Regions from separate parts of the Thermoanaerobacter kivui genome, predicted to be linked through region 1. Evidence: predicted binding sites of a transcription regulator. Region 1 holds the regulator's gene; each other region holds the start of a gene.
What was found. Region 1 encodes HrcA, which represses chaperone genes, less so after heat shock. Its sites were predicted from a motif close to ATTAGCACTCANNNNNNNTGAGTGCTAAT; they were not measured.
Positions count from the first base shown of each region.

Region 1 (6,387 bases):
AAGGTTTTAGTCCTGCATCGCTCAAAGCTTGATTGACAGGTCCAACAGTTGACTCCACAAGGTCAGAAATTAACTCTTCAAATTTTGCCCTTGTGAGATTAACATCTATATGTTTTGGACCTGTGGCATCTGCAGTGATGAAAGGCAAGTTTATGTTAGTTACTGTAGCAGAAGACAATTCTATCTTAGCCTTTTCAGCTGCATCTTTTAGTCTCTGCAATGCCATCCTGTCATTTCTTAAGTCAATTCCATATTCTTTTTTGAAGTTGTCAGCAAGCCAATCTATTATCCTTTGGTCGAAGTCATCCCCACCCAAATGGTTATTGCCACTTGTAGCCAAAACTTCAAATACTCCATCTCCTATTTCCAAGATGGAAACGTCAAATGTTCCACCACCTAAATCATACACCATTATTTTTTGGTTGCCTTCTTTGTCAAGTCCATATGCTAAAGCCGCTGCTGTAGGTTCATTTATTATCCTTAAAACTTCAAGACCTGCGATTCTACCTGCATCCTTTGTAGCCTGCCTTTGACTGTCATTGAAATAAGCAGGGACAGTGATAACAGCCTGTGTCACTTTTTCACCAAGGTATGCTTCTGCATCCGCTTTTAATTTCTGCAAAATCATAGCAGAAATCTCTTGAGGTGTATACTCTTTGTTGTCAATTTTTACTTTGTAGTCAGTTCCCATATGCCTTTTTATAGACATTACAGTCCTTTCAGGATTTACAATTGCTTGCCTTTTTGCAACCTGTCCTACTAACCTTTCGCCTTCCTTTGTAAAAGCAACAACTGAAGGAGTAGTACGTGCTCCTTCTGCATTAGGTATAACTACTGGTTGTCCTCCTTCCATAACAGCAACACATGAGAAAGTAGTTCCAAGGTCAATTCCTATAACTTTTCCCATATTCTCCATCCTCCTTTTCATTTTGCTACTTTAACTAAACTTGGTCTTATTACTTTATCTTTTAGAAAATAGCCTTTTTGAAATACCTCTACAATTTCATTAGGTTGCTTACCTTCCACTTCTTCTTGCATCACAGCATGATGCTTATAAGGGTCAAAAATCTGACCCTCTGCTTCTATTTCTTTTACTCCAAATTTATCTAATATTTTTTTAAACTGTCTGTAAATTAATTCTATCCCTTCTTTTAAAGAATTATAATCTCCTTCACTGGACAAAGCTCTTTCAAAATTATCTATGACAGGCAAAAGTTCCACAATTACAGTTTCCTGCCCATATTCTATCATTTCGGATTTTTCTTTTTCTGTCCTTTTTCTGTAATTTTCAAATTCTGCCTTTAATCTTTGAGCAATGTCAAGATATTCTTTTGCTTCATTTTCTTTTTCTTGTAACTTTTTCTTTAATTCTTCAACATCTTCCTTTTGTTCTATAATTTCTTCTTTTGGCTGTTCCTTTTGCTGAATCTCTTGTTCTGAAGGTGGTCCCTCCATTTGTTCGTTTACTGCTTCTAAAACCTTAGAAGCTTGATAATCCTCCTTATTGACCTCCTCCTTTTTAACTTCTTTATCAATTCCTTGCACTCGTATCACCTCATATTTCATCTTTGTATATATTTGACAAAATATTTGAAAGCTCTTTTGTCATCATATTGATTTCATTAATCAATTTCTGATAATCCATCCGTGTAGGACCTATAATTCCTATGGTTCCAGCTACCCGTCCATTGATTTTGTAAGTAGTCTTTATAACGCTCAAGTCCTTCATCTCTTCAAACTTGTTTTCTCTCCCTATTCTGACGTCAATAAAGTCTACTTCAGGTTCTAATACTTTGTTTAATAGAGATTTATTATCTAAAAGGTTGAAGAAGTTTTTTGCCTTCCCCAAGTCCTTATATTCAGGAAAATCTAAAATATGTGATGTTCCATCTGCATAGATGTCTGTTTCCTGCAATTGTTTTAAGCTTAAAAGGATAGTTTTTATAAGCTCATCAGCAATAAAAGCGACTTCTCCTAACATCTGTCTTATGTCATTTTGCAAAAACTCAAATATATCTTTTTCGCTCTTACCCGCAATTTTATCATTGAGCAAGTTATTCAAAAACTCAAAGAGATTTCTGTCTATATTTTGGCAGAAGTTTAAGAGATAATTTTTCACAATTCCCGTATCTGTCACCAAGAGAAAAATCATTTTGTTAGAAGCTACCGGTATCAATTGTATTCTCTTTATTTTATCAGGATTAAGTTTTGGCATTTTAGCTACAGTTGTATGTCGAGTGATGTTAGCCAAAATCTTTGCATACTTCTTTATAATTTCATCAAATTCCACAATCACTTCTTCGTGAGTAGGAGGAGTTCTTACAGGAGTCCTATCTACATAATTTTCAAGAATGCTATCAACATAAAATCTATACCCTTTATCTGAGGGTATCCTTCCAGCTGAAGTATGAGGTTGCTCTAAATATCCCATTTCTTCTAAATCAGCCATTTCATTCCTTATCGTAGCTGAGCTCAAACCCATATTGTACTTTTTGGCTATCGTCCTGGACCCAATTGGTTCTGCCGTCATTATATAATCAGTAATAATCGCATACAGTATTTTCCTTTTCCTGTTATCTAACGGCATTTTCACCACCCCGTATTTTTGTTAGCACTCAACGAAGTTGAGTGCTAATTCATGCTTTTAAAATACCACTATTATAATTTTTTGTCAATACTCATTTAGGGTAGAAATTCTTCAAAAACAATGTTAGAGACATCTATGCCGCGTTTAGTAAGTCTTACACACATATTATCAACTTCAATTAATCCTTCTTTATTATATTTTTGTATTACCTCTTTGTATACATCAAACAAGCTCACACCAAACCTTTTGTAAAAATCTTTATCACATACCCCTTTCATCATCCTTAAACCTAAAAACATGAACTCTGCCATTTCATCTTGTTTTGTCAATACTGTTTTATTTGCAGTAGCATCGCCTTTTTCGTTTATATGTTTTATATAGTCTTCTATTCTTTCAATATTATTATACCGTATATTCTCCATGTAAGAATGAGCTCCCGCCCCAAATCCTAAATAATGCCCACAGCTCCAATAAAGCATATTGTGGCGGCATTGAAAAGAAGGTAATGCAAAATTAGAAATTTCATAATGAATGTAACCTGTTTTCTCTAAAAATTCAATCGCCCAATGGTACATGTCAATCTCAATATCTTCTTCTACAGTTGGCAATTTTCCCTCTGTGTAAAGTTTATAAAAAAGAGTGTTAGGCTCTAAAATAAGACTGTAGGTAGAAATATGAGAAGGCTGTAATTTTACTGCCTCTTCCAAAGTGTTTTTCCATTCTTCCATCGTCTGTGTTGGAAGAGCATATATTAAATCTATATTTATGTTGTCAAAGTACTTTTTCGCCAATTCATAGTTTTGCAAAAACTCTTCCTTTGTGTGGATTCTCCCTATAATCTTTAAAAGACGATTTTGAAAAGCTTGAAGCCCTATACTCACTCGGTTTATTCCACTACTTTTGTAAATTTTTAATTTTCCCTCTGTGATAAGACCAGGATTCATTTCAATAGTAATTTCACAGTTTTCAACTAATCGGAAGTTTCGAAAAACAGCATTTAATATTTTTTCAATGTACGAAGGAGGCAAAAGGTTAGGTGTACCCCCTCCGATATACACTGAAACAATACTGTAATCCCTTGTAGAATTTAAAGCTATTTCTTTTAACAGTGCCTCTATATAACTGTCAAAAAGGTGATCAGAACCAGCATATGAATTAAAATCGCAATAATAACACTTTCTTTTACAAAAAGGAATGTGCACATATATCCCTATCGCTTTCATTTTTCATCATCTAACTTCAATATTGACATAAAAGCTTCTTGAGGTATTTCCACACTTCCAACCTGTCTCATGCGCTTTTTACCTTCTTTTTGTTTCTCCAAAAGTTTTTTCTTTCTTGTCACATCGCCACCATAACATTTAGCAAGGACATTCTTCCTTAAGGCTTTAACGGTTTCCCTTGCAATGATTTTAGAACCTATTGCTGCTTGTATTGGGATTTCAAATAAATGCCTTGGAATATTTTCTTTTAACTTTTCCACAATTCGACGTGCTTTTTCGTACGCCTTGTCTTTGTGGACTATCATAGATAACGCATCAACTATTTCCCCATTTATTAAAATATCAAGTTTTACTAAATTGGATTCTTTGTATCCCTTAAGGTCATAATCAAAAGAAGCGTAACCTTTTGTTCGCGATTTTAAAGCGTCAAAAAAGTCATATATTATCTCATTAAGAGGCATTTCATATTTTAAAAGGACGCGAGTTTTTTCCAGGTACTCCATACCTAAATATACTCCACGCCTCTCTTGGCAAAGCTCCAAAATAGGTCCTACATATTCAGATGGAGTCATGATGGTAGCCTCCACTATCGGTTCTTCAATATGGTCTATTTGAGTAGGAGGAGGCATTTTAGTAGGATTGTCCAAATCCATGACTTCTCCATTAGTTTTATAAACTTTGTAAATTACGCTGGGAGCAGTTGTTACAAGGTTTAAATTGTATTCTCTTTCCAATCTTTCTTGGACTATCTCCATGTGTAAAAGACCCAAAAAACCGCATCTAAACCCAAATCCTAACGCCGCAGAAGTATCTGGCTCAAATATCAAAGAAGCATCATTTAGTTGAAGTTTTTCCAAAGCTTCTTTTAGGTTTTCATAGTCCTGTCCGTCAGCTGGATATATTCCACAAAAAACCATAGGCACTACTTCTTTATAACCCGGCAATGGAGAATCGGCAGGATTGTCTGCATCTGTTATAGTATCTCCCACCCGCGTATCTTTGACATTTTTTATGCTGGCAGCGATGTATCCCACTTCTCCCGCTTTAAGTTCATCAACAGGATAGAGATTGGGCTTAAACATTCCTACTTCTGTCACTTCAAAAACTTTTCCTGTTGAAAACATCTTTATCCTCATACCCGGCTTCACGCGTCCATCTACTAATCTTACAAAACTTATTGCCCCTTTGTAATTGTCATAAAAAGAGTCAAAAATAAGTGCTTTCAAGGGCTTGTTTTCATCTCCCATTGGAGGAGGAATTCTATTTACAATCGCTTCTAAAACCTCGTCTATTCCTATGCCTTCTTTAGCAGAAGTAAGCAAAGCATCTTCTGCCTCAATTCCTATTACATCTTCAATTTCTCTTTTGACAAGTTCAGGGTCTGCTGAAGGCAAATCTATTTTATTTATGACAGGAATTATCTCTAAATCATGTTCTAATGCCATGTACACATTGGCAAGGGTTTGCGCTTCAATGCCTTGCGTAGCGTCTACCACAAGAAGGGCTCCCTCACAAGCAGCAATACTTCTTGATACTTCATAGGTAAAATCTACATGCCCCGGTGTATCAATAAGATTGAGTTCGTATTCATTGCCGTCTTTGGCTTTGTAAATCATTCTTACTGGTTTGAGCTTTATGGTAATTCCTCTTTCTCTTTCTAATTCCAGATTATCTAAAATCTGTTTGTCGGCTTCTCTCTCTGTTAAAAAACCCGTCCTTTCGATGAGTCTATCCGCAAGAGTAGATTTACCGTGGTCTATGTGAGCAATTATGCAAAAGTTTCTAATATACTGCATTCTATCCGACATTTTTTACCTCCTCTAAAAACAAAGACTTAAAACCTATTTTGTGAAAAAACTTTTAACTGGTCCAGTATTTTGCCTATATCAATAGCTGTCTCTTTCCCAAAAAATTTGAAATTAACATTTTGGTCTTGTCGATAAATTCCAAATATATTTACTTTTTTAACCCCTATTGCAATTTCATTAAAAGAGGAATCTGCCATTATAAGCCCAGCTATCATAATAACAATGTACAACAAAAAAGCAAATATTACAAGCCTTCTCTTTCTAATTTCTTTTTTCCTCTCTTTTGTCCTTTTAAGCCTCATCAATTATCTCCCTTTCAAACTATCGTAAATTTGTTCTATTTCTTCAACCATTTTTTTACAACTATATTTTTCAGCAGAATTTTTCCCTTTCAAGCTCAATCTTTTTCTCAATTCTTCATCTGTTAAAAGCCGCTGTATAGCTTTTGCCAACTCTATATGATTTCCTTTTTCCACTAAAATTCCGTTAATACCATCTTCTATTATTTCGGAGATACCTCCGACCTTGGTAGCTACAACGGGTATCCCCTCATTAAGAGCTTCAATCACAGAAATTCCAAATCCTTCTTCATGGGATGGAAGTACAAATACATCCAAATTCCTCAAAAAAGCTGGAATATCACGCCTATATCCTAATAAAAAGAACTTGTCTTTCAAATTTAAACCTTCAATCATTTTTTGTAGCTCTTCTTTAAAAGGGCCATCTCCCGCTATTACAAAATAAGCATTAATATTTTTTAAAATAGAGG
Region 1 covers NZ_CP009170.1:941,243-947,629, reverse strand. The annotation lists gene dnaK (molecular chaperone DnaK) at 1-907, opposite strand, end outside; gene grpE (nucleotide exchange factor GrpE) at 925-1,566, opposite strand; gene hrcA (heat-inducible transcriptional repressor HrcA) at 1,556-2,587, opposite strand; gene hemW (radical SAM family heme chaperone HemW) at 2,683-3,810, opposite strand; gene lepA (translation elongation factor 4) at 3,807-5,618, opposite strand; gene TKV_RS04745 (hypothetical protein) at 5,645-5,920, opposite strand; gene TKV_RS04740 (glycosyltransferase family 4 protein) at 5,924-6,387, opposite strand, start outside.

Region 2 (6,387 bases), 400 kb from region 1:
GAAAATCTTGCGAGGTCTTTTGGAGATCCTATTGAGTACAAAGGAAAAATCTATTATACTTTTCCCAAGGCTGAAGATTTTGTTATGTTTGATGTGGAGACAATTGCAAAGAGCAAATGTGGTTTTAGGGCGAAGTATATAATGGACGCAGCTTCTAAAGTTTTTTCAGGAGAGATAAACCTTTTGAAGCTCTATGAGTATAAAACAGGAGAAATTAGAGATATTCTTATGAATATAAACGGTGTAGGGCCCAAAGTGGCTGATTGCGTGATATTGTATTCAATAGGTAGATACGATACTTTTCCAACAGATGTTTGGATAAAAAGGATTGTAGAGTATTTGTATCTGAAAAGAGAAGGAAATCCCTTAGAAATACAGCTATTTGCTATAGATAAATTTGGAGAATTATCTGGATTTGCACAACAATATCTCTTTTATTACAGCAGGGAGATGAGGAAGAAAATTTTTAACGAGAGGAAGAAGTAAATGTTAGGAACCATTGTGAATTCAATTGCGATAATTATTGGAGGAACCTTAGGTAGACTTCTTAAAGTAGGTATTCCTGAGAGATTTAAAACCATAGTGATGCAAGGCGTGGCTTTAAGCGTCATGATGATTGGAATATCCAGTGGGCTTAAGTTTAATAATTTGATGTTGGTAATTGTGAGCCTTGTTTTGGGTGGTATTATAGGGGAAGCTTTAAATATTGAAGAATATTTAAATAAGTTAGGAGATACATTGCAAAAAAAGTTAAGTAAAGATAACAGTTCTACAATTAGCAAAGGCTTTGTGACAGCAAGTTTAGTTTATTGCATTGGTGCTATGGCAATTGTAGGTGCTTTGAAAGATGGACTTTCAGGAGACCACAGTATACTATTTGCTAAATCTGTGCTAGATGGAATTTCCTCCATAATTTTTGCTTCTACTTTTGGAATAGGTGTTGTTTTTTCAGCTATTTCGGTATTTTTGTATCAAGGTTCTATTTCATTAGGTGCATCTTTTTTGCAAGGGCTTTTGACGAAACCAGTGATTGAAGACATGACAGCTGTAGGAGGAGTATTGATATTTGCGATTTCTTTGAACATGTTGGAAATTAAAAATATAAAAGTGGGTAATTTGCTTCCAGCTATTTTTATACCTATTTTTTATCAGATTTTACTAAACCTTATAAAAGGATTTTAGGCGGTGCCAATATGAAACCGATGAAGAGTATTGATGTAGCCAGAGTTGCGGTAAAAATGGCTATGTCAACGAGAGAAGAGGAAGAGGCTTTAAAAAATAAATATTGGCAACAGGGAGTAAAAGTTGCTGCTGTTGATTATGGTGGAGAATATGTAACTTCTATATCTAAAATTATTGAAAGAGCAGTTGTAGCAGCTAAAAGAGAAGGAATTATAGAAGAGAGTCACACAGGAGAGGGAGCAGTTGCAGGGGCTGCCCATGACGCTGTTATGCAAGTCATGAACAAAGCCATGGGCCTTAATGTAGGAGGGAAAATAGGAATTGCATATGCTAATGAACATCTTTGTGTTTGTGTGTTTTTTGCGGTAGGGATGCTCAACTTAAACGAAGTAGCTATAGGATTAGGTCACAGGTCGTTAAAATGAGGGGTTAAACCCCTCATACTTTTTTTAAAGCTTCTTCTATATTTATCATCCCACTACCTTGAGTCCATAACCCTGCATCGCCGATTTTTATTGCTGTCGATTTTAAAATATTTTTTATTTGGATATTGGCCAAATTAGGATTTTTTTCAAGAAGCAGTGCTGCTGCTCCTGCTGCCATTGGAGTGGCCATAGAAGTTCCTGTTGCTGTTCTATATGCTTTATTCACCATGATTTCATCTGCACCAAAAGGTACGTTTCCTGAAGCAGTAGAAATTATTTTTACACCTGGTGCTACTATGTCTGGTTTGTATAGATAAGGCGAACCTCTTCCAGAAAATTGAGCTATTTCGTCATCACTTATGTCGGAGGTTCTTTTGTCATCTACTGCTCCAACTGTTATTGCGTTTCTACTAGTACCGGGAGAAGTAATAGTGTTGTAATTGGGTCCAGAATTTCCGGCAGCTACAGTAACTACTATTCCATGCTTCCACAATGTATCCACACCTCTTACTAAGGGGTCTAGAAAGGTAGGTAATGAAGGAGTTTCACCTATTGAAAGAGAAACTATTCTTATATTGTATTTATCTTTGTTGTCTAAAACCCATTGCATTCCGGCTAATATATCTGATGATAGACCCTTTCCATAAGCATCAAGGACTTTTACTGCTACTATATTTGCTTCTGGAGCAACTCCTTTGTATTTTCCATTTGAGGCATATCCGTTTCCTGCAGCATCCCCTGCTACATGGGTTCCATGACCGTTATCGTCATAAGGCTGTTTTTTTCCATTGACAACATCATAAAAAGCTACTATGCGATTTTTGGGTTTTGTAAAGTCAGGATGAGGATATATTCCTGTGTCTAAAAAAGCGATTGTTACACCTTTTCCGGTGTAGCCTAAATCATTTACTTTTCTTGAGTTGATTTCTTGTGTCGCAATGTTAAGTTGCACCTGGATGGTGGAGTCTTCTGCTATGAAGTGTATACCACTGAGGGAAGCAATTTTTGCTAATTTATTGCATGGCAGATTAACTGACCACGCGTTTATGATGGGAAGTTCGAATTTTATACTTCCTCCTAATTTTTCAATTTTTGCTTTTAAAATACTATAGGGTAATCTTGAATATAAGATTACTGGTACACATTCACTTCTTAAATAAGCTACTTTATTTAATAATCTTTTGTCAATTTTGTTTTTAATAAATATGTCTTTCGCTATCTTAGAAAATACAAATATTGGTATCAAGTTCATTTGCGTACCTCCTTTCATACTATTAACAGAATATGTGGTAAATAAAAATTTGTTAGCCAAAATTTAAAAAGTGTCACCATCTGAAGTTATGACATATTATATAGTAGGTCTTGAAAGACCCACATAGAAAGGCTAAGACCTGAAAGGAGGAAAATTATTTATGCCTGTAGATAAAAGCGGAGCAGGATTTGCATGGTGGTTTTGGATTATAATTATAATATTGTTAATCTTCCTGTTTGTACCAGGTATCATTGTTGAAGAACCAAAGGCTTAAACATGTTAAAATTGTTTAAAGGGGGATTAATATGGCAGGAACAAGCTCAGTTTTTGGGCAAAGCAATTTGCTGTTTTTCTTCTTGATACTTGTTTTAGCTCTTGGTGGAGGCTGGCTTAATGTACCATGGTCATTAGAAACATTGTTGTTCTTCTTCATACTACTTGTAATAATAATGGACGGTGGATTAGGTTGGTTCTTCAATGAAGTCAAATAATTTTAAAGGGCTCTATCCTCCGGTAGAGCCCTTTTTACATGTGAAAGAAAAATAATCGCAATGGAGTGATATTGTATGTCCATATCCGGAGATACATTGTTGTTTTTCTTTGTAATATTGACCCTTTTGCTAGATGTGAGATTTGAGTTTGAAACTTTGCTGTTTTTCTTTATAATACTTGTAATTTTACAAGAAGAAAAAACTCGTAAAAAAGCGAGACGTTTTTTATGGTCTTTAGCAGGGATAAATTTTGGTAACACAAATCTTTAAATTACGTATTATATATTAGGTTGACAAAAGGATGAATAAATTAATTTGTCCGCAATTTACCTATTTGAAGGGGGGTATATCCAATGCCTGAAGAAAAAGGGGTAGGATTTGTTGCAGGTTGGTTCTGGATTTTTCTAATAATAATTTTAATACTCTTCTTTGTGCCGGGAATAATCATTTGTGAGAAAAATTAAGAAAATAAGGGGCAGTCTATAATAATAGACTAACCCCTTACATATATTTAGTAAGAGATTAAAAGGTAGGGGGAATTTCTATTGCAAAAAGAAATTTTATTAAAAGTACTTGCCATAGAATTTCTTATTATAGCTTTTGTAAGATTTCAAGTTTTGGGAGTGGAAAGAGAAAAGGTAGAAGTAGCAGATGGCAAAGAAAAAAATAAACTTGGCAAACCCGAAAAAGATAAAATAAATGTTGATTTATACGAAGTCATTACAAAAGGGAAAGACTTTGTAGGAAGTATAAAGCCATATTTAAACAAAAGAGACCAGTATTATGTAGATATTTTTTCGAAGATAGCAGAAATAGTTGAAATACAAAAGAATTTAATGAACCTTTCAGAAGAGGAAATCACGGCAATGGACAAAGCTGAAATAGATAAAATAGGGATTTTAAAAGCGATAAAACCTTACATAGCAGAGGATAAAAAAGTGGTTGTAGATAAATTTTTAAAATTTCATGAGGCGTTAAAGAATTTGCAACAAAAAATGGAGAAATATTCGAAAGAGGAAGGAAAGGACAATATTTTTGACAAAATAGTCGATATTTATGAAGCTATAAAGCCTATAATTCCAGAAGATAAAATGGAGACAGCTGATAAACTTGCGAAAAATATAAAATTATTGGAGGTACTTAATAAGGCAGAAGGAATTATGAATAGTATGAAGGAAGAGAAAGAGCAAAATCAACAGATTACCAGAAGCATGCCAGATGAAACGGAAGAAGCAGCTGAAGTAGTAAAATTAGAAGAAGAAAATCTTGAAAAAGAAGAGAAAAAAGAGGAAGTGTATGAGCAGCAGGAACAAGACGATGATAATACCACGTTGCCTCCAGACTTATCTGAGCAGCAATTAGCTGTCATTGACAATTTAAAATCCATGTTAACAAAAGAACAACAACAATATATGTATAACATGATAAATTATTTAAAACAACAAGGATTAGTCAATTCGGCTGACAAAAAAGAGGAAAAGGATAATGAAAAGGATAATAATTCATAATAAGGGGAGTGTATATTCCCTTGTTTTTTTATTTTAAAATGGAAGATTAAGAAATGTAGTTTAAATCGATAAATAATGGCATAAAATCAAAGTATTTGGGCAAAATCATAAATAATCGGATTATACAGCTGAAAATGAGCTGTAATGCAGTTTGATATGTTTTACTACTTAAATTAATATAGAGATTGGGATTAGCACTCACACAAGATGAGTGCTAACAAATGAAGGAGGAGGGATAAAGTATATGAGGTTAAAACCACTCGGAGACAGAGTTGTAGTTAAAGTAATACAGGCAGAAGAAGTTACAAAAGGTGGAGTTATTTTGCCTGGTACAGCTAAGGAAAAGCCACAGCAAGGAGAAGTTGTTGCAGTAGGGACGGGACAATACATAGACGGCAAGAAAGTAGAATTAGAGGTAAAAGTTGGCGACAGGGTTATTTTCTCAAAATATGCTGGAACAGAAGTTAAATTGGATGGGGAAGAGTATTTGCTTTTAAGAGAAAGCGATATTCTAGCAATTGTAGAATAAGGAGGTAGTTAAAGATGGCAAAACAAATCAAATATGGAGAGGAAGCTCGCAGAGCATTAGAAAGAGGAGTTAATGCCGTTGCAAATACTGTAAAAGTTACATTAGGACCGAGAGGCCGCAATGTAGTGCTTGACAAAAAATATGGCTCACCAACAGTTACAAATGATGGTGTAACGATTGCAAGAGAGATAGAATTAGAAGATCCATTTGAAAACCAAGGTGCACAACTCCTTAAAGAAGCTGCTACTAAGACTAATGATGTTGCTGGTGACGGTACAACGACAGCAACGCTTTTGGCTCAGGCAATGGTTCGTGAAGGATTGAAAAACCTCGCTGCAGGAGCTAATCCAATGCTTTTAAGAAGAGGAATTGCAAAAGCGGTTGATGCTGCAGTTGAGGGATTAAAGAGGATATCTAAACCCATTGACAATAAAGAGTCAATTGCTCATGTTGCTTCTATTTCAGCTGCCGATGAAGAAATAGGCAGGCTTATTGCTGAAGCAATGGACAAAGTAGGGAAAGATGGCGTTATAACTGTTGAAGAATCAAAGACGCTTGGAACAACCCTTGAGGTTGTTGAAGGAATGCAATTTGACAGAGGTTATATTTCTCCATACATGGTAACTGATGCAGAAAAAATGGAAGCAGTATTAGAAGAACCTGTTATACTCATAACAGACAAAAAACTCTCAAATATACAAGATTTGTTGCCACTGTTAGAACAAGTGGTACAACATGGTAAGAAACTCCTTATTATAGCTGATGATGTAGAAGGAGAAGCATTAGCAACATTAGTTGTTAACAAATTAAGAGGTACATTTACTTGTGTCGCGGTAAAAGCTCCTGGTTTTGGCGACAGAAGAAAAGAAATGTTGCAAGATATAGCAATATTGACAGGTGGCCAAGTAATTTCAGAAGAATTGGGTTATGACTTAAAAGATGTAAAATTAGAAATGCTTGGCCGTGCAAGACAAGTTAAAGTCACAAAAGAGACTACTAC
Region 2 covers NZ_CP009170.1:545,940-552,326, forward strand. The annotation lists gene TKV_RS02690 (DNA-3-methyladenine glycosylase family protein) at 1-486, shown strand, start outside; gene TKV_RS02695 (DUF554 domain-containing protein) at 487-1,182, shown strand; gene TKV_RS02700 (HutP family protein) at 1,194-1,607, shown strand; gene TKV_RS02705 (S8 family peptidase) at 1,621-2,859, opposite strand; gene TKV_RS02710 (hypothetical protein) at 3,165-3,350, shown strand; gene TKV_RS02715 (hypothetical protein) at 3,426-3,620, shown strand; gene TKV_RS02720 (hypothetical protein) at 3,896-4,858, shown strand; gene groES (co-chaperone GroES) at 5,103-5,387, shown strand; gene groL (chaperonin GroEL) at 5,402-6,387, shown strand, end outside.
Region 2: a site for HrcA is predicted at 5,049-5,077, ahead of groES (co-chaperone GroES). Genes of this name have one in related genera too.

Region 3 (6,387 bases), 870 kb from region 1:
CATCAATCAAAAATTCTAATATATCATCTTTACTCTTAAAATGATAATACAAGGTCCCTTTTGCTACTCCAGCATTTTCCGCTATTTCTTCCATTGTGGTTTTGTAAAATCCACTTTTTGAAAAGGTCTTTATCGCCGCTTTAAAAATCTTTTCTTTTGTCTTATTCATTCTCATTCATTCCCTTTTTAAAAAATTAAACATATATCATTTTAACCGTCATTCCGCCATCCACAATAAGATTCGCTCCTGTAATAAAAGAAGCTTCTTCCGAACATAAAAATAAACATGCATTTGCTACGTCCTCTGGCTTACCTACCCGTCCTGCAGGATGCTGCAAATGGTCTTCTTCTCTCAATTGAAGCTTTTTAGTCTCCCTACTTTTCTTCCATTCCGATACCTCTATCCACCCGGGACTTATAGAATTCACCCTTATTTTATCATAACTTAAACTTATTGCAAGAGAGTGGGTTAAGGCTATAATACCACCTTTTGACGCAGAATAAGTTCTGTATGAGGTTCAGACATAAATGCCCTTGTAGACGCTATATTTATTATGACTCCTCCGCCATTGTCTCTCATGTGAGGAGCAACATATTTTGAACACATATATGTTCCTCTTAAGTTCACATTTATGACTCTATCCCATTCCTCCATGGGCCTTGTGTAAATCGTCCCTCCTGCTCCAATACCTGCATTGTTTATCAAAATATCGATCTTGCCGTATGCTTTTATCGTCTTATCTACCATGTTTTTAACATCTTCCTCTAAAGAAACATCTGTATGTACAAAAAGTGAGTCTCCATCTTTAGATTTTATATATTCTTCATTTTCTATGCCAGCTTCATCGTCAATATCAGCTATAACTACTTTTGCTCCTTTTTCAGCAAAAGTTCGCGCAATACACCGCCCTATTCCTTGTCCTCCTCCTGTCACTATCACTACTTTCCCATTAAAATCCATAGTTAACCCTCCAATTTTTAATTATAAAAGAAGATAAGGTAACCTCATGATTAAAATTAAAAAAGCAAAGAGGTTTACCTTATCATAAATAGTATAACTTAAAAGTTTTATAAAAATCAATTAAATAGGTTGCATAAAGCACACCAATTTTCATATGGCATCACCCTTTTCAATTTTTATAAAAATTTTTGAAAGGAAAAGGAAAAACTACTTAAATACAGTTTCTGTGTGATTCACCACCATGTCAGTTATAATCAGTGAAATCAAGCTTTCTGCTCCTTCATTTAAATTTACTCCCTCTTTAGTTATACCGTCGTAACAACCCCCTGTCTCCTCATCTATTAAGCTTACATTCTTTGAATTTTCTCCCAAAAACCATTTGTAACATTTTATAGTTTTTTCTCTGTACTTTTCTTCTTTAAAAATTTTATAAGCTTCTGTGTACATAAGAGCAGTTTCACACGCCTCTACCGGTTGTTCATCAAATTCTGCAGGCTTTTCATCTCCTTTTTTATACCATCCTTTACAGCCTACCGGCTTAAAATAGCCATTTCTAAAAGTTACTTTCTCTAAAAACTCCATGCTTTCCATTGCAACGTCTAAAACTTCTTCATCTTTTGTAATAATGTATGACCTAAGAAGAGCCCAAGGAAGTACGGCATTGCTGTAAGTCATTATATTTTCAAACCATTTCCACTCTCCATTTTTGTTTTCCCTATATTTTTGAACTATTTTTTTTGAAATAGAAGTTATCAAATTTTTTATCTTCTCTTTGTTAAATTCGGTAACATCAGAAGTGTATAAAAGACTTAATCCTATTGACGAATAAGCATTACCGCGAAGAAAATTTAAATTTACTACATTTGGCAAAGCTTTTTTGATTAATGTCACTGCAACACTTTGATAACCATTAGACAAATTAGTATTTAATAAATATCCTAATGCCCATAAAGTTCTGCCAAAACAATCTTCTGAGCCAACTTCTTCAATAAATTCTCTATTGTAGTTCATAAAATTTCTAAAATATCCTTTGCTATTCTGGGCATAAATCAAGAAAGAAAGGTATCTTTTTAAAAGGTCAAGGTATTTTTTATCTTTGTAAACTTCATATAACATTGAAGCAGCAATAAGTGCCCTTGAATTGTCATCCGTAGTATAACCCTTTGTCAAATCAGGAATAGAGTAAAGGGAATGCTGTAAAATGCCTGTATCATCCGTTAGCCTGAAAAGATGGTGAAATTCAATTGCTCCTTCCATTGTGTTAACTTCCCCCTTCTCTATATTACAACTTCCTCCCTTGCTTTAATGTCCAATACAGATAAAATCATTATGACATATCTATATGCCACGTTATCCCACATCATTGACCTGCCTAATCTTTTAATTTCTGACTCTATCTGTAGCCTTTTCTCAGGGTTTTTAAATACATACTCAATATGTCTAGCTAAAGACTTTGCATCACGGAAATTTGCAAGCAAGCCTCTTCCTTCTGCCAAAATTTCTTCAGCATACATATATGGAGTTGAAATAATTACTTTTCCTAAGCCTGCTGCATATGCCAGTGTACCGCTGACAGCTTGTTCTTTGTTTAAATATGGCGTCATATATATATCTGACATCTTCAAATACTCCAAAATCTCTTTTTTAGTAAGATATTTATCCACAAATCTTACATTGTCTTGTACTCCAAGGTCTTGTACTAATTTTTGAAGTTTTTCCCTGTATTCTTCTCCAAATTCTCTCTTTATGTTTGGATGGGTTTGGCCTAAAATTAGATATAGTACCTCTTTGTATTTTTGAGCTACAATACTTATTGCTTCTATACCGTACTCTATTCCTTTACCAGGATTTATAAGACCAAAAGTGCTTATTATTCTTCTGCCTTTAAAGCCATATTTCTCTTTTAAAGTTTCCTTGGGTAATACCGGAAGATTGGGAACTCCATGAGGGATAACAGTGATTTTACTGGAAGGTATGTGGTATATTTCTTCAAGAAGTGGTATTGTATTTTTAGCCATTGTTACTACTCTAACACTTTTTTCCCCTAGTTCTCTAAGTATTAAAAGCTGTTTTTCGTTTGGATTTGATAACACCGTATGAACCGTCACAACAAAAGGTATGTTCAAATTGTCAACTAAGTCTAATAAGTACTCTCCACTTTCTCCTCCAAATATCCCATATTCATGTTCTATAATGAGCAAATCTATGTCAGATTCATTTAATTCACGGGCTAATCTTACATAATCTTCTCTTACAAATTGTTGTAACTGATATTTAACATCACTATCGTATTCGTAAGTTTTATTATCGTTTATTGCAATTACTCCTGTAAAATTAATAAGTTTTATCTTTTTTATTTCATTAACTAAATCTTGAGTAAAAGTAGCAATGCCACATTCTCTTGGTGGATAAGTGCTCAAAAATGCTACATTTCTCCCCAATACGCTCATTATATCACGCCCCCTTCTTAGTTTGTTTAGTATTAAGTTGTCAACGTAGTACTTGCCAATCTATTAGCTGTAAACACTGTATTTTTAACTTCCATATTCACCTCTACTATACATTCTGAAGTGACAACTGCATTGTCTAATCTTGCAAACCTGCGCACTTTTACATTATCCCACAATACACTTTGGGATACTTTGCTCTCTTGACCTATTCGACAGTTATTCCCAATTACTGTATACGGACCAACTGTAGCATAGGCATCAATTTCAGTATTATTTCCAATATAAGCAGGTCCTATCACTCTTGCGGTAGGATGAATTTTAACATTGTCTCCTAAAATTATGCCTCTTGAGGAAGTAGTACTTACAAATCTTGATTTTCCTTTTAAAATGTCCTCATGAACTTTTTTGTATTTGTCTATTGTCCCTATGTCTATCCAGTAGCCGTTAAATTTATAAATAGCCATTCTATACCCTTTTTCCAAAAGTTTGGGATATGTCTCCCTCTCTACAGATACTACTGTATTTTCAGGAATTTCTTTTAACACCTCAGGTTCAAATACATATACTCCTGCGTTAATATACTTAGAATTACTCTCGCCTGGTTTGGGCTTTTCTTTGAAAACAGTTATAAAGCCTTTTTCATCAAATTCTATAACTCCGTACTGAGAAGTATCTCTTACTTCAATAGATGCAATAGTTACTTGAGCTCTTCTTCTCTTGTGGTATTTTATCAAATCTGCATAGTCAATATCACTGACGATATCAGAGTTTAAAATGAGGAAAGTGTCATCAAAAAATTTTTCGGCGTTTTTTATTGCCCCACCAGTCCCCAAAGGAGATTCTTCTGTAATATAGTGTATTTTTACACCTAAGTCCTCTTTTGGCTTGAAGTAATCTTCAATGTACTGAGACTTATAATAAGTACTTATTACAACTTCATCTATTCCACTTTTTTTAAGGTTTAAAATAATCCTTTCTAAAAGAGGTCTTCCCATGATAGGAACCATTGGTTTTGGCAGGTCATCTGTAAGAGGTCTTAGCCTTGTTCCCAAACCTCCTGCCAATAACAACGCCTTCATAAAAGCCCCTCCTTTATGAAGTTTTTCAAAATAAAACTTAAAAACAAAAGAAGAGTGTGATATACGTGGTTAGCCGTGCACTTGACAAGAGAAAGAAGAAGAGAAATATATTAGCACTCTTGAAATTCGGCTGTTAATAAGTATTATAATTAATCCTTTTTGGCATGTCAAGTACTTTTCTGTAAATAAAAAACAGGCCTTTTAAAAGCCTGCTAAAATTTGATATCTTTCATCTCTAATATTGCTACACCTATAACGGTATCTGCACCCCCGTAATAAACATAAATAGTATCATCTTTTACTGCATTGCCACAACTAAATACAACATTAGGAATGTATCCTTCTTTTTCCCACTGTAGTTCTGGCTCTAAGATAGGTTCTTTTTGCCTTGCAATAATCTTTGATGGATCTTCTAAATCTAAAAGGACTGCTCCCAATCTATATACATTATTGTCATCAGCTGCATGGTATATCAAAAACCAACCATCTTTTGTCCTAATAGGCGGCCCTCCAATTCCAACTCTGGCGCTTTCCCAAGTTCCTGGAATTGGCTTAATGATAGGCTTATGGTCATACCAATTTTTTAAATCTTCTGAAAAGGCAATCCATATCTCTGGATACCTTCTATGAAGCATCACATACTTTCCATTGATTTTTTCAGGAAATAAAGAGGCGTCTTTATTAGGTTCATCTAAAACTACTCCTTTTCTCTCCCAATCTATAAGGTTTTTGGAGATAGCCAAACAAATCCTATAGTCATCATGAAACCTGTCCCCAAAACCTGTGTACATCATATAATAAATGCCGTCAATTTTGACTATCCTTGGGTCTTCTAATCCTCTGAGCTCTTGTTCTGTCTCATTGCTCATCACTGGTTTGTCTAATCTCATAAAATTAATTCCGTCTTTGCTGACTGCGTATCCAAAGCGAGAAGTATATTTCCCATATTTGGCGTGAGGCCCAATGTCAGTAGCCCTGTAAATCAAGTGAAACAGTCCATTGTCATAAATTGCTGCAGTGTTAAAAACTGCTGCTCTTTCCCATTCATTTTCTGCTTTTGGCATCAATACCGGCTTATCTGATAATCTCTTTAATTTTATCACTCCATACACTCCTTTTAAAATTTTACTTTTTCTTTTTCAATGACTGCTACACCTATATGGGTATCTGCTGCTCCATAATACACATAATACATGTCATTCACTTCAACTGCACCGCAGCTAAACACCACATTAGGTACCAGCCCATTTATTTCCCAATCAAGCTCTGGCTCTAAAATAGGCTCTTTTTGTCTCGCAATAACCTTTGATGGGTCCTTTAAGTCTAAAAGAGCTACACCAAGTCTGTACACATTGTTGTTATCCACCCCGTGATATATTAAAAGCCATCCATCTTCTCTTTTTATAGGAGGTCCTGCTATGCCAATTTTCTTTGACTCCCATGTGTGAGATTTAGGGGACATTATAATCTTATGGTTATACCAATTTACTAAATCATCAGAATAAGCAATCCAAATATCGGGCATTCTTCTATGGAAAAGCACATACTTACCATTTATTTTTTCGGATAAAAGTGCCGCATCTTTATTGGGTTCATCAAGAACAATTCTGTGTCCTTTCCAATTTTTTAAATCATCAGACCAAACCATACATATTCTAAAATCCAACCAGTCCCTTCCTCCAAAACCTGTATAGAGCATGTAATACTTATTGTCTATTTTTGTAATCCTTGGGTCCTCTACTCCCCAAGCTTCTTGCGGAATCTCACCTACTAAAACAGGTTTGTCAAATCTTTCAAAATTTATACCATCTTCGCTTACAGCATACCCAATTGAGGATACAAATTTATATTTTTCTTCTGGCTTTTCAGTATTCAAAACAAATTTATTATTAGAGGC
Region 3 covers NZ_CP009170.1:71,237-77,623, reverse strand. The annotation lists gene TKV_RS00370 (TetR/AcrR family transcriptional regulator) at 1-169, opposite strand, end outside; partial or broken gene TKV_RS00365 (SDR family oxidoreductase) at 195-961, opposite strand; gene TKV_RS00360 (beta-L-arabinofuranosidase domain-containing protein) at 1,169-2,218, opposite strand; gene TKV_RS00355 (glycosyltransferase family 4 protein) at 2,239-3,414, opposite strand; gene TKV_RS00350 (nucleotidyltransferase family protein) at 3,444-4,490, opposite strand; gene TKV_RS00345 (glycoside hydrolase family 130 protein) at 4,703-5,593, opposite strand; gene TKV_RS00340 (glycoside hydrolase family 130 protein) at 5,608-6,387, opposite strand, start outside.
Region 3: a site for HrcA is predicted at 4,600-4,628, ahead of TKV_RS00350 (nucleotidyltransferase family protein). Genes of this name have one in related genera too.